Regions from separate parts of the Sphingomonas sp. S-NIH.Pt3_0716 genome, predicted to be linked through region 1. Evidence: riboswitches for the same ligand, from Rfam matches in the RefSeq annotation. Region 1 holds a riboswitch; each other region holds the start of a gene.
The links. A riboswitch is a leader RNA that binds a small molecule or an ion and turns the genes downstream of it on or off. The one in region 1 is predicted to bind cobalamin.

Region 1 (3,494 bases):
CAAGACCAATATGGGCGCGGGCCATGGTGGCAAGTCGGGCCGGTTCGAGAGCCTGCACGAGACCGCCGAGGAATTTGCGTTCATCCTGTGGCAGCTGGGAGTGGAAGGCTGATGGCGTCGAGCTTCACCAAGCAGTTCACCGCACGGCCCGAGCATATCGATGTGCTGGGCCATGTGAACAATGCGGTGTGGGTGCAGTGGATGGAGCAATTGTCGGTCGAACATTGGATGACCGATGCCGATCCGGCCCATGTCGACGCCTATATCTGGGTCGTGACCCGGCATGAGGTTGATTATCGCGGTAACGTGACCGAGGGCGATGTCGTGTCGGGCCGCACCTGGATTCCGGAAGGACCGCGCGGCGCGCGGTTCGACCGGCTGATCGAGTTCACCGGGCCGGACGGCAAGGTGAAGGTGTCGGCCAAATCCACCTGGGCGATGATCGACAAGGAAAGCGGCCGATTGATGCGGGTGCCGGCCGAAGTCGCCGCCAACTTCATCGAGGGCTGAGCCGGCCCAGCTTCAGCGGGCGCTGACAGCCTGCGACAGGGCGCGGGCCGCCTGCACATAGGCCGGTCCGCCGCACACGGTCCAGGCCTGGGGCAGGCTGATGCGCGCTATGTCGCGCAGCACCGGATGGTGCAGCATTTCGGTGCCCTGGTCGGTGATGCGGTCGGTGGCGCTCTCGACGATCAGATAGTCGGGCCGGGCGGCGACCATCTCCTCCAGGCTGACCTGCGCGATCGCCGGCTTGCCAAGGTCGGCGGCCAGGTTGCGCAGCCCCGCCCGCGTCATCAGGTCGTCGACCAGCGTGCCCGTGCCGGTCATATAACCGCGCCGTTGATAATAGGCCGCCACCTTGGGCCGGGGTGCGCGGGGCAGGGCGGCAAGCTCCCGGTCCATCCGCGCGATCATCGCTTCGCCGCGGTCGGCATGGCCGATCGCCTGCGCCACCGTGCGGATCGACGCGACGATATCGGCATAGCTGTCCGCGCTCTTGAGATCGACGGCGGGATAATGCTGTGCCTTGAGGATCGCGATCGCCGGATTGCGCCGCGCCGGCATGCCGATCACCAGATCGGGATTGGTCGCCAATATCTGTTCGGCCGATCCGTCGAGGATGGGCAGGCCCTTCGTTACGGCCGCCACCGCCGACATCTGTCGATCGGCGGCATTATGGGTCAGGCCGGCAATCTGGTCGCGATCGGCCAGCGCGACCAGCAACTGGTCGGCGCACAGGTTGAGCGACACGATCCGTTGCGGACGTTTGCCTGCACTGGCAGGCTGGCGAGCGGTGGCCGCCCATAAGGTGGCGCCACCGACCAGAGCGATCATCAGGGCGATCATCCCCTTGCCGGGGCCGATGGGCGCAAATATCCGCATGGCCACCTCCCTTAGCCGGCGCGCTCCGCCAGGCAAGGAAGATTGACGCTCCAGTCGGGCTCGCCTATCGCCCGGACTGCGACAGGTTCCCCGGCAACGGGGATGAAAAGGGAATGGGGTTCAAGACCCCGGCTGCCCCTGCAACTGTGAGCGGCGAGCCTTTGTGCCACATGCCATTGGGACCGCAAGGTTCTGAGAAGGCGGCATGAATCAGCGATGACCCGTGAGCCAGGAGACCTGCCCGTCGCGGTCGTCCTTCGCGCGGACAGGGTGTGCCGAGCGGACGGGGGTGAACCCGCGTGGCGACAGGTGGACCGCACATTGCGGGGACCATGTCGCGCCCGGCCGGGCACCGATATCGTCCCTGGGATGCGGTCCCTCGTCCGGGGGCTTATGTGTTCAAATATCTGACTTTCTGTTCTTTCCTTCTCTCCACCACCGCTTTCGCCGAAGAGGCGCAGCAGGCGCCGCCGCCCGATGCCGCCGCCGATGTCGGGGCATCCTCGATCCTCGTCACCGCGACCCGCCTCGCCACGCCAGTGGATCAGGTGCCGGCCTCCGTCACCGTGCTCGACAAGGCGGCGATCGACCGGACGCAGGATCTGGGCGTCACCGAATTGCTGCTGCGCACGCCCGGCGTCAGCATCTCGCGCAATGGCGGCTATGGCACGGCGACGTCGCTGCGTATTCGGGGCGCGGAATCCGACCAGACCGTGGTCGTGATCGACGGCGTGAAGCTCAACGACCCGTCCTCGGCCGGCGGCGGCTATAATTTCGCCAATCTGCTGGTCGGCGATGCCTCGCGGATCGAAGTGCTGCGCGGCCCGCAGTCGACCCTGTGGGGCAGCCAGGCGATCGGCGGTGTCGTCAATGTCGTGACCGCCATGCCTGAAAAGGCGCTGGAGGGTAGCTTCGATATCGAGGCGGGGTCGCGTGACACGGTCAGCGCCCGTGCGGCGCTGGGCGGCAAGACCGGCCCGGTCAGTTGGAGGATCGGCGGCCAGAGCTTCACCACCGACGGCATTTCCGCGATCAGCCCGGCCTTTGGCGGCAAGGAGAAGGACGGCTACACCAATCGCAGCGTCACCGGCCGGGTCGAGGTCGCGCTGGCGGACGGGATCAGCGCGGACCTGCGCGGCTATTATTCCGACGGCCGGGTCGATTTCGACGCCACCAGCGCGGACAGCCCGGCCTATGGCACCAATCGCGAATTTGTCGGCTATGTCGGCCTTAACGTCGCGCTGCTCGACGGCCGGTTCCGCAACCGCTTCGGCTATGGCTATACCGACACCGATCGCGACAATTATGATCCGCGCAACCAGCGCAAGCAGACGTTCGACGCGGCGGGGCGCAACCAGCGGCTCGAATATCAGGGTAGCTTTGCCATTGCCGATGGCTGGACCGCGCTGTTCGGGGTGGAGAATGAGAATAGCCGCTTCCGCAGCGTGTCGCCTTCGGCGTCGCTTTCGGTGCCGATTCCCGACCCGGCCCGCGGCAAGGCGGAGATCACCAGCGTCTATGGCCAGCTCAATGCCCAGCCGATTACGGGCCTGACCCTGACCGGCGGGCTGCGCTACGACGATCATAACCGCTATGGCGGCCGGACCCTCTTTTCCGCCGGTGGCGTCTGGGCGCTGCCGACCGGGACGGTGCTGCGCGCCAGCTATGGTGAAGGGTTCAAGGCGCCGACCCTCTATCAGCTCTTTTCCGAATATGGGAATCAGGCGCTCGATCCCGAACGCGCCCATGGCTGGGAAGCGGGCGCGGAGCAGCGTTTCTTTGGCGAGAAACTGCGGCTGGGCGCGACCTGGTTCGATCGGACCACGACCGACCAGATCATCTATAACAGCTGTTCCTCCAGTTCGACCGATCCGCTCTGCTTCACGCCCGGCACCACCACCCGCCGCTATGGCTATTATCTCAATGTCGCGCGCGCCAAGGCGCATGGGATAGAGGCGCAGGCGGCGGTCGAGCCGGTCAAGGGGCTGACCATCGACGGCAATTATAGCTGGACCGTGGCGGAGGATCGTTCGGACGGCACCGCGAACGAAGGCAATTGGCTGCCGCGCCGGCCGCGCAACAGCGCCAATGGTTCGATCAGCTATGCCTGG
Region 2 (3,494 bases), on a different contig from region 1:
ATACCCCAGCCTTCGCTGGGGTGACGGAGTTGGGTGGGAAGGGGACAGTCGGCTATCTTTCGAGGAACGCGCTTAGCTGTCGTTCCCGATCCCTTCATATTTTATGCCATCCGGCAGGGCTGTCATCGCCTTTAAGCGTCCGTCTCCGAGATAGATCAGATAGCAATTACCGGCGAAAGACACTCTTCTGGCTATTTCGCTACTGGGACATGCGAGTGCGAGGCGATCAATTTCCACTTTGGACCAGCTATAATTGAGCCTGCCATCCTTAATTTTGATGCCCTTAATTTCCTGAATCCAGTGCGCTTGAGCAAACGGCATTGCTCGACCAGCCCTGATGGGAAATGGCGCGGACCAATAATCATAGTCCTGATGAAGATATTGAACAGAGATGGGCCTTGAAGCGTGATTATCTACAATGGTCGGCCAAGCATCACATGCCGGCAGAAGCAAGAGTGTTGCAATCGCTAGGAATGTCCGCATTCGATAAATCTATGGCGTTCCGTTTGCGGCCGCAAGTGGTCGAATTCCGACAATTTCCACATCCGTCACCCTGACGAAAGTCAGAACCCATTCTGGGCTACGGCGGATGGGGAGCGCTGAAGCGATCCCGGATCAAGCCTGTCCTGAGCCTGTCGAAGGGGCCGGGATGACGAAGAGGGAAATAGCCACTTCCAGTCGCGTCCAGGCCGCCCGGATATAGCCTCGCGGCCCGAGGCCGGGCCTCCCCATGGGGAGGCCCGGCACGTCTCAATGGCTGTCGTTGCGCAGGTCCTTGCCGGCCTGCTCCAGCGAGGCGCCGACATCCTGCTTGGCTTCCTTGCCCTCGCGCTTGGCGTCGTCGGCCGCCCGGTCGGTCGCGGCGCCGATCCGGTCCGCGCCATTGTCGATCGCGGCGCCCGCGCGGTCGAGGCCGTTGTCGATCTTGGCGCCGGCATCGTCGACGGCGTTGCTGACGTCATTGCCGATCGCGGAGCCGGCATTTTCCAGATTGTCCGACGCCTTTTCCGAGCAGGCGGACAGGCTCAGGCCCAGGGCGGACAGGGCCGTGATGGCCAGAAGGGGTGCGCGCATGATGTCTCCTCATTGCGTTGGCAAGGCTTGGGCAGCGCCGCATCATATCTGACGCGGCGCTGCCAAATTCCTTGTTGTCGCATCGTTTCAAGCGGAAAACCGGTTCCCACTTTTCCGCACGACGCTCCTAAAAGCGCGGCAGCGGCCATAAGGTTGCGTGGTTTCGCGATCAGCCGCCGCTGAGGCCGAACACCATCGACCGGTCGGCATCGGGGATCAGACCCTCCATCACCCGCCAGAAACCGGTGACGGAACCCTGTCCGGCCTGGGCATAGGCGGCCGCCATCTTCTCGCGCAGCGCGCGGAAAAGCTCGGCCTCCAGCGCGCGGCCGGCGGGGCTGAGGCGCAGCAGTTTCTGCCGCCGGTCGCTGCTGCCGGGCCGGGTCTCGATATAGCCGCGCTCGATCAGGTCATTGAGCACCCGGCCGAGCGATTGCTTGGTGATCGCCAGCAGGCGCAACAGATCCTTCACCGTCAGGTCAGGCTGGCGCGAGATGAAATAAAGGGCGCGGTGATGGGCGCGGCCCAGGCCCTGCGCCGCCAGCCCCTCGTCGATCGAGCGGGTGAGCGCGGAATAGCCGAAATAGAGCATCTCGATGCCGCGCCGGATTTCGTCCTCGCGCAGGAACAGCGGCGAGGCCGGTGCGATCTGGCTGGGCGAGGGGGCTTGGACGGACATCGGCGCGGGTTTCCGGCTGGAGGGGAGGGGGCGTGGCGTTGATCCCTAAGATGGGTTGGGCGGGAAGGAAAGGGAAAGGCGAAGTCCATCGTCAGGAGGGCTTTTCTTTCGTGCATCAGCCGCTATATGGCGGTCCCGCGCTGACTTGGATCGGCGCATTGCTGGGGCGTCGCCAAGCGGTAAGGCAGCGGCTTTTGATGCCGCCATGCGCAGGTTCGAATCCTGCCGCCCCAGCCATAATTTTCGGTATCCGACGCCGCGTCGCTTTCCTTGCTTCCGGTTTCCGTTTCGGCATCTTCCGTCGGTATGCCTTGGGCGTCGAGCCGGCAGCGGGACTGCCGATACCCATTCCGCGTCTTGGCGAAGCCCGATGTTTCGACTAGGGCATCATCGATGCGCCGGTTCATGCTGGCGCATTGCATAACTGACGCCGGTGTTCCGCAAGGAACTTAATCGGGAATGCGGTGCGGGGGCCTGGCCCCTTATTCCGTGGCTGTCCCTGCAACTGTAAGCGGATAGCGCGATGCACGAGCCCATGAGGGCAGCCACTGGACAGGGCGTCCGGGAAGGCGTGCATCCCGCAACGACCCGCGAGCCAGGAGACCTGCCGGCGTTTCGGTCGCTCTTGTCCTGACCCAGGGATTGGTCATGGCACGGTCTCTCTTCCGTCTGGGCGGCGAAGCGTGTGGCTGGGGCTGCACGGCCGCGTGGTGTCGGGCGCCTGTCGCGCCTGCCTGCCGCCTCGCGCCGACCGGCGATGCCGGCAAGCCCCGCCTGGTTGCGTCCCGGCGCGCGGAGGATTTGCCTGTGAGCCAGACCGGCGCGGGCAGGGATAGGGCGACCGCGAACCATGCGGTAGCCCACGGGCCGGCCGTTCGGGGCTGGTGTCCCGATGCCTGGCGCCCGATGTCGGCGGGCGACGGGCTGATCGTGCGCGTGAAGCCGCGCCTTAGCCGTCTTTCGGCCGACGATATGGCGGCGCTGGGCGAAGCGGCGATCGCCCATGGCAACGGCCTGATCGACATGACCCGGCGCGCGAACCTCCAGATCCGCGGCGTGCGCGACGAAAGCTGGCGCCCCTTGCTCGACCGGCTGCTCGACCTTGGCCTGGTGGACCGCGATGCCCGGCGCGAGGGCGCGCGCATGATGATGGTCGCGCCGGACTGGCGCGAAGGCGACGACAGCCATCGCATCGCCAGTCAGTTGCTCGATCGCCTGGACGAACTACCGGACTTGCCGGGCAAGATGGGCTTCGTGATCGATGCCGGCGCCGCGCCGCTCCTGCCCGGCGAAGCGGGGGATTTTCGCATCGAACGGGCGCGCGATGGCGGCCTGATCTTACGTGCGGAGGGGCGGGCACAAGGCGTGCCGGTGGATAGCGGCGGCGAAGTGGATGAGCTGCTCGCGCTCGCCCGATGGTTCGTGGAGAGCGACGGCGCGCGCGCGGGGCGCATGGCCCGGCATGATGCGCCCCTGCCGGATTGGGCAACGGGCACGACAGAGGCGGCGTCGCCACGCCCGCGACTGGTCCCCGGCGCATGGGATGGCGGCATGGCCTATGGTCTTCCCTTCGGCCGGATCGACGCGCGGCATCTTCTCGACGCGCCGGCCATGCGGCTGACCCCGTGGCGCATGCTACTGGCCGAAGGGCAGCTGCCCGGTCTGTGCGCCGACGCTGCCGCCCCGACGAACCATCTCGACACCTGCCCTGGCGCGCCTGCCTGTCCGCAGGCGAGCGTGG
Region 3 (3,494 bases), on a different contig from region 1:
GACAGCATCATGGTGTCGGGCAATGTCCCCGCCTGCCCCGGCGACAGCGTGAGGGGCGTGAGCCCCCCAAGCTGCGCGGCCGGTGTCAGGCGCGGATAGTCGACATAGAGCATCACGAAGCCGGACAGGCACCACAGCGTCATGACAGCGCCGATGATGATGCCCAGCCAGCGATGCAGCAGCAGGACCGGCCGCAACATGGTCAGAAGCTCAGACCATAGCTGACCCGCAGCGTGCGCGGCACGCCCCGGTAGAAGTAGAGGAAGCGGCTGTTGCTGCCGTCCAGTACTCCTGCATCGCTGACCGCCGAACGATAGCCGGTGGAGGCGTAGTCGCGGTCGAACAGATTCTCGACATTGATGCCGAACCGGTTGCGCCGCGCCTGATCCAGCCACAGATGCGCGCCCGCATCGACCACGGCATAATTGCCATAGTTCATCCGGCCAAAACCCGATGCGGTCGACCAGACATCGCCCACCCAATTGGCCGACAGATTGGCGCCGAAGCGGCCGGTCTGCGGCGCATAGACGATCGCGGCGCGACCATATTGTTCCGGGTTGCGATCGCGCTGCACCGAACTGCCCTGATTGCGAACACGCGAATATGTGTAGCTGGCAGACAGACCCCAGCCGCCGCTCAGGTCCGCATTCAACTCCAGCTCGGCGCCCTTGGCCCGCACCTTGTCGCTGACGTTGATATAGGTGCCTTCCGGAAAGGCCGGATCATCATAGGTCGTGTCGATCAGGTCGGTGATGCGCCGGTTGAAATAGGTCGCTTTCCAGCGGATCGCACCGCCGGCCAGCGCACCGCCCAGCGCGGCGTTGAGGTTCAGGCTTTCCTCGGGCTTCAGGTTCGGGTTGCCGACCTCACAGCAGGGATCATTGCCATAAAGCTGCGAGGCGTCGGGCAGCACGAAGGAGGTGCCGCCATTGGCCTCCACGAACAGCGTGTCGCTGACATCATAGCGACCCGAGACGTTCCAGATCGTCTTTTCCGATCCCTTCGCCTTGTTGTAGCGCAGGCCCGCCGCGATCCGCGCCTTGCTCGACAATTCGTCATTGGTACGCAGCTGGAAGATGCCGGCATGGACCTGTTCGTCGGTCGGCGCGATCAGCAGGACGTCGTCGCGGCCATTGAAGCTCTGGAAATCATAGCCGATCAGCGTGTCGATGCCGCGCAGCATGTTGAGCTGCACCACCGCGCTGCCACCATAATCCTGATAGCCCCAGAAGGTGCCGGCCGGATAGATGACCTGCGGCGGGCCGGCTGGAATGGGATTGCGGATCTGGACATAGGCGGTCTTCCAGTCGTGGAAATAGCCCTTGAGGAAGAATTGGACGCCATCCTCGCCAGTATAGTCGAGGCGCAGGCTGGCGATTTCCTCATTGCGGTCGTTGCGGCTTTCCTTGGTCCGGGTCGCGCTGATATTGTCGAGATCGGCCTTGGTATGCTGGTAGAGGGCGTTGAGGCGCAGGTCCGGCGCGATATCATATTGATATTTGATGCCCGCCGACCAGAGATCATAGCCGCGCGCGCGATCGGTGGCGCTGGGCTGCATCACATCATAGGGGCGATAGCCCTCCGACTGGCTGCGATTGGCCCAGACCACGAAGCGATGCTGGCCAATCGCGCCGCGCAGATAGCCATCCAGGCTGGTGCCGGCAAAGCTGTCGAGGCTGGCATTGACCTGGCCGCCCAGATCGTCGCTGAAATCGCGGGTGACGACATTGATCACGCCGGCCGCCGCCTGGGTGCCGTAGAACAGGCTTTCGCCGCCTTTCAGCACCTCGATCCGCTCGATCATGCTGGCGGCCATGGTGTCATTGGGCGACGTGCCGCCATAGAGGCGGTTGTTGAGGCGGATGCCGTCCATCGTCCACAGCACATCCTTGGTGCGCGATCCCTGCAGCGCGATGTCGACATAGCTGAACGGCCCGGACTGCGACCGGATGAACAGGCCCGGCACCGCTTCGAGCGCGCGGGCGGTGTCGATCGCGGCGGCATCGCGGATCTGCGTGTCGGTGACGATCTCGATCGCATGGCCATAGCGCGACAGTTGCTGCGGCAGCGTCTCTTCCAGGCTGGTGCCGGTGACGACGATGCTGTCACCCTCTCCTTCATCGGCCAGAGCCGGCGATGCAAAGGCGAGCGAAAGGGCCAAGGCGGCCCGCGAAACGACATTGGACTTCATATATTCCCCCATCCGGCGCCGCGTTCGACGGGCGGGGGCAACCTTCACGAGCGGCACGCGCGCGAACGTCCGACACACGCGCCGGCCGGGCGCCCATGGGCAACCGACGCGCGTCGTCGCAGCGGCCCCAGCCGCTCGTTCGTCGCTCAGACGGAAGTTACCGTGCCGCGGCCATCCCCTGGACCAAGGCAAGAGCGACCAGACGCCGGCAGGTCTCCTGGCTCACGGGTCATCGCTTGATGCACGGCCTTCCCAGGCCTCGCAGGATTTAGCGTCCGGCCCAGTGGCTGGCGGATCGGTCATTCTGCCGTCCGCACATATGCATCGCGCTCACCGCTTACAGTTGCAGGGACAGCTGCGGATTTGGACAGTCACCCGTCCGCACCGCATTCCCTATTAAGCCCCTTTCGGGACACCGGCGCGATCATGATCCCATGCCGTGCGGCGCGGGATCGGCGGGATCGATAATCGAATATCGGGCGGGCTGCAAGCGCCTCTCAGAACCAGGCGCGCAGGCCGATCACCAGGCTGGTGGCCGACGGCTTATCGCCGGCGGCACGGGCATAATCGGCCGTATCGCCCAGCTTGCGTTCCCAATTGACGCCGACATAGGGCGCAAATTCGCGGGCGATCTCGTAGCGCAGCCGCAGCCCCATCTCGATATCGGACGGGCCGGCGCCGATCCCCAGTTCGGGCACGGCCTGCGCCGCCAGATTGAACTCGGCAGCGGGCTGCAGGATCAGCCGCTGGGTGATGCGCTGGTCATAGCTCGCCTCCAGCCGCAGATGGGCGTCGCCCCTGGTCGACAGGAAGGCTTCGGCCCCGACCTCGAACCAGTAGGGCGCCAGGCCGTCGATGCCGATCACCGCATAGCTGCGGTCCGGCCCTTCGCCGAAATCCTGCCGCACGCCCGCCTGCAGGTTGAACCAGGGGTCGATCGCCCGGCTGTAGAGCGCCTGAACCTCGGCCCGTTCGAGCGATCCGCCGAACCTCCCCTCGCCCTCGCTCTTCACGGCGAAGCGGTCGATGTCTCCGCCGATCCAGCCCTCGCCCTCCCAGGCATAGCCGTCCGCGCCCTTGCCGGCGCGATATTCCAGCCGATCGAGCATCCATTGCGAATAGGTCATGCCGCCCCCTTCCGCGATCATCGCCGCGCGGGCGCGGGCCATGGCAGCGGGGTCATAGAGCGCGTCGGCGGCATGATCGGTCGGCACCGGCGGCGGCGTGCCTTGGGGAATGGCGGCATCGGTAGCCGGCGCCATTGGATTCTGGGCATGCCCCATTGCCCCATGATCCATTTGGC
Region 4 (3,494 bases), on a different contig from region 1:
CCGGCCGCCAAGAAAGCCACAGATTGGCTGCCTTTTCCGCTACGCCGATCGGCATGTTGCCGTTGCGGCTGACAAGCGCCGTGCCGACAAGTTCGTCGAAGTCGTCATACCGCGCGTTCAGGATCGTGCCGTTGGCCAGGATGCTGAAGGACTTGGTCACGGCCAGTCCGAACGATGCCTCGACGCCGTACGACGATTGCTGGCCGACCTGCACAGACACCGTGGGATCATTGGCGGAGCGGGTCAGGATCTTCTTCTTGACGATGCGATAGCCCGACAGCGTGAATTCGCCGCGCCCGTCGAGGAAGGTTGCCTTGGCACCCGCTTCCCATTGCCGCCCGGTGGATACATCGAAGCTGGTTTGTGCCAGCGTCGCGGTGAGGAACGCCGTCACCGGATCGGCGGCCGCGGAATATTGCGCGTAAAGCGAGATCGTGTCCGTGGGATTGTAGACCAGCCCCGCACGCCAACTGGTACTGGGATAGCGCGCGGTGTAGTCGGCGGTCGGATCGAGCGCATCGTGGCGCTCGGTCTTCGGGCGATCGTAGCGCAGGCCCGTCACCAGCGACAGTCGATCCGACAGCGAGAGGCGGCTTTCGCCGAACAGCGCCCATTGCTGCACATCTGTCTTATACTTGTACCGGGTGCCGAAGGCGCCATCCAGAAACGTGCCGGGCGCGTAGTCGTAGGGATCCACCAGGTCGGATCGGGAATTGGGCGAACTGTCGGTGCGCAGCAGCGATCCGCTGTTATACTCTCCGCCCAGGCTCAGGCGGTGGTCCATGCCCAGCAATGTGTGGTCGAAAACCGCGTTGAAGCGGTCGCCCCACTGCTTGGTCTTGTAGAAGATTTCCAGATAGCTCGACCGGCGGATCTGATCGCCGGACCAGGCATAGCCTTCTGCATTGCGCCAGTGCTTGAAGCCGGTGAGGTAATAGGCGACGTTGGTGATCGTCACCCCGTCTGAAGGCGTCCATTCCGCCTTGGCCTGGGTCCAGGCATCGTCGAAGCGCAGCGAGCGGTCGGCGATATTGTAGTTCTTCTTGCGGATTTCGCGCACCAGCTTGCCATCACGCAGCGGCGTGCCGTACCAGATCGTCGGATCTAGATCGGCGCGATCATGCGTCAGGGTCAGCACCAGATCGTCACTGGCCTGGTAGCGCAGCGCGGCCGACAGGGCGAGACTACGGGAGCGTCCGCGCTCCATCCAGCCGTCCGACCGGTTGTAGCTGAGATCTACGCGGTAGGACAGCTTGTCCCCGATCGGCCCGCCGATCCCGCCGGCCGCTGCATATGTATCGAAAGAGCCGCCGCTGAGGCGTAGTTCGCCTTCGAACTCTTCGGTGTTGGGCTTTTTGCGCACAACGTTGATGGCGCCGCCGATGCCGCCTTCGCCATAGAGCACGGACGCAGCGCCGCGCAGCACCTCGATGCGCTCGGCCATCCAGGGATCGGCGGGGAAGGTCTGCGTGGTCGTCGTATAGACCCGCATGCCGTCATAGAGCTGCATCACCGAAGTGTAGCCGGTGAACCCGCGTGAACTCAGCGAATAGCCGAATGCCGAGGAATTGTTGATCAGGCCCGGCGCGCGCGCAGCGGCGGCCACGACGGTGCGATCGCCAAGGCTGCGGATCATCTCCTTGGTGATGACATCGACGCTTGCGGGCGTCTGCATAGGCGTCAGGCCAAGGCGGCTGGAGGCATCGGCCTGCTGGCCAAGCTGCAGGACGCCGGCCTTGCGCGCCGTGACGACGATGTTCTCCGTGCCATCGGGCGCGGCGCCGGCGGTCTCCTGAGCATGCGTTGCGGTGACACTTGCCGCCAGTGCGCAACATGATGCGCCGGAACGGATCAGGCCGGAAAGAAGCGATCGTGTATTCATGTGTAACCCCCGTTGCGTTTTCCAGTCGAACGGACAGGTTCCCGCGCAGGAGGACGTCCCCTCGCACGGGCGCAGCGGTGGAGACCGGGCGCAAACGAGCGACCGGCGGAACCCACCGTTGCGGCCTGGCCGCAAGTTCGTCGCTCAGACGGAGTACACCGTGCCGCGGCCATCCCCTGGACCAAGGCAAGAGCGACCGGACGCTGGTAGGTCTCCTGGCTCACGGGTCATCGCACGATGCACGGCCTTCCCAGGCCTCGCAGGAGTTAGCGTCCGGCCCAGTGGCTGCGACAGGCATCCTTGGCCTGCCGCGATATGCATCGCGCTATCCGCTTACAGTTGCAGGGACAGCCTCGGCTTCAGGGGCAGTGCCCCTCCACCGCGTTCCCTTTTAAGCCTCTTTCGAAGCACCAACGCGATCTTGCCCCCCGTTAGGGGACGAGCTGGGAACTATGGGCTATCGAATAGGATAGCAAGAAATTCGTGGAATGTGGAATTTGGTCATGCCTCGATGGCCGGTATGCGGCTGTCCCTGACGCTCAGGTGCTGAACACACCGCCCCGTTAGCAGTCATGAACAAGCGGCACATGAGTTGTTGCGAACGATTATCAATGCACGTAATGCGTCGGCAGATAGCGATGCTCAACAACGCCGCCGCCCTTACGCGCCTGCTCCTGCAAGAGCGCACGTCGCTCCTGCGACTTGTCGAAAGCATATTGCGCGATCGGCCGGCAGCGGAAGACGTCACGCAAAGCCTCTGGTTCAAGGTGCAGCGTATCGAGGATGATCCGCCAATCCTGAACAAGCGGGCCTATCTGTTCAGGCTGGCAGCCAATCTTGCGAAGGATCGCATCAGGGCGGACGGCAGATATGCTGCCCTGTTCCACGCCGCCGATACACTCCCCGAGGAAATCCCGGCCGACATGGTTGGAGCCGATACCGAACTGTCCGATCGCCAGCGTCTGGCCGTGACGATGGCCGCGATCGACGAACTCCCCGCGCGAACCAGAGAAATCTTCATCCTGCGCAAATTTGACGAACTTACTCTGGACGACATTGCGCATCGGATAGGGATTTCCCGCAGCATGGTCGTCCGACATCTCCAGCAGGCCTTGCGACATTGCATGACCCGTCTAGGGGAAAGTGAATGAGGCGATTTGTTGGCTTGCGGAGTGTCCGGATGCCGCTTTCGAACGTCAATGATTATGGAGAGTGTGAAATTTCCATGGTTGAGGCGGGAGAAGCGATCGGAATGCACTATGGGCGCTGACGACGATGCTCCGGATCCGATCGAGGATGCCGCGATGCGCTGGGCGATCGAACAGGATGCCGGCCTGAGCGATGATGGCATTGCGGCCCTGGAACAATGGCTGGGCAGCGATCCCCGTCACCCGCCGGCCTTTGAAAAGGCCCGTGCGGCGTGGCGCTTCATGGGGCATCCGGCCATTCGTTCGGAAGTGACGCAGCGCAGGCTCAGCGAGCCGCCATTGCCGGGCTATCCGCCGGTCGGCCGACCGGAAGGCAAAAGAAAATGGATTGCGCCCGCCGTCGCGGCCAGCGTCGCCCTCCTTGTCGCGGGCGCGATCGGGGACTGGCCGACAGCGCTGCGGTC

Region 2: it holds a riboswitch for cobalamin, as region 1 does, so the genes downstream of both, BRX37_RS13840 (cobalamin biosynthesis protein CobG) here and BRX37_RS18885 (TonB-dependent receptor plug domain-containing protein) in region 1, are expected to answer to the same signal.
Region 3: it holds a riboswitch for cobalamin, as region 1 does, so the genes downstream of both, BRX37_RS02055 (TonB-dependent receptor plug domain-containing protein) here and BRX37_RS18885 (TonB-dependent receptor plug domain-containing protein) in region 1, are expected to answer to the same signal.
Region 4: it holds a riboswitch for cobalamin, as region 1 does, so the genes downstream of both, BRX37_RS05535 (TonB-dependent receptor) here and BRX37_RS18885 (TonB-dependent receptor plug domain-containing protein) in region 1, are expected to answer to the same signal.

The regions. Positions count from the first base shown of each region.
Region 1 covers NZ_QLJK01000025.1:4,856-8,349, forward strand. Annotated here, with positions in the region: gene BRX37_RS18870 (S9 family peptidase) at 1-112, shown strand, start outside; gene BRX37_RS18875 (acyl-CoA thioesterase) at 112-510, shown strand; gene BRX37_RS18880 (ABC transporter substrate-binding protein) at 523-1,383, opposite strand; cobalamin riboswitch at 1,450-1,642, shown strand; gene BRX37_RS18885 (TonB-dependent receptor plug domain-containing protein) at 1,779-3,494, shown strand, end outside.
Region 2 covers NZ_QLJK01000015.1:86,124-89,617, forward strand. Annotated here, with positions in the region: gene BRX37_RS13820 (hypothetical protein) at 73-453, opposite strand; gene BRX37_RS13825 (hypothetical protein) at 751-1,074, opposite strand; gene BRX37_RS13830 (MarR family winged helix-turn-helix transcriptional regulator) at 1,244-1,753, opposite strand; tRNA gene BRX37_RS13835 (tRNA-Gln) at 1,916-1,990, shown strand; cobalamin riboswitch at 2,168-2,379, shown strand; gene BRX37_RS13840 (cobalamin biosynthesis protein CobG) at 2,402-3,494, shown strand, end outside.
Region 3 covers NZ_QLJK01000002.1:83,615-87,108, reverse strand. Annotated here, with positions in the region: partial or broken gene BRX37_RS02060 (PepSY domain-containing protein) at 1-200, opposite strand, end outside; gene BRX37_RS02055 (TonB-dependent receptor plug domain-containing protein) at 203-2,191, opposite strand; cobalamin riboswitch at 2,382-2,626, opposite strand; gene BRX37_RS02050 (copper resistance protein B) at 2,689-3,494, opposite strand, start outside.
Region 4 covers NZ_QLJK01000005.1:136,313-139,806, forward strand. Annotated here, with positions in the region: gene BRX37_RS05535 (TonB-dependent receptor) at 1-1,882, opposite strand, end outside; cobalamin riboswitch at 2,071-2,312, opposite strand; gene BRX37_RS05540 (RNA polymerase sigma factor) at 2,521-3,033, shown strand; gene BRX37_RS05545 (FecR family protein) at 3,142-3,494, shown strand, end outside.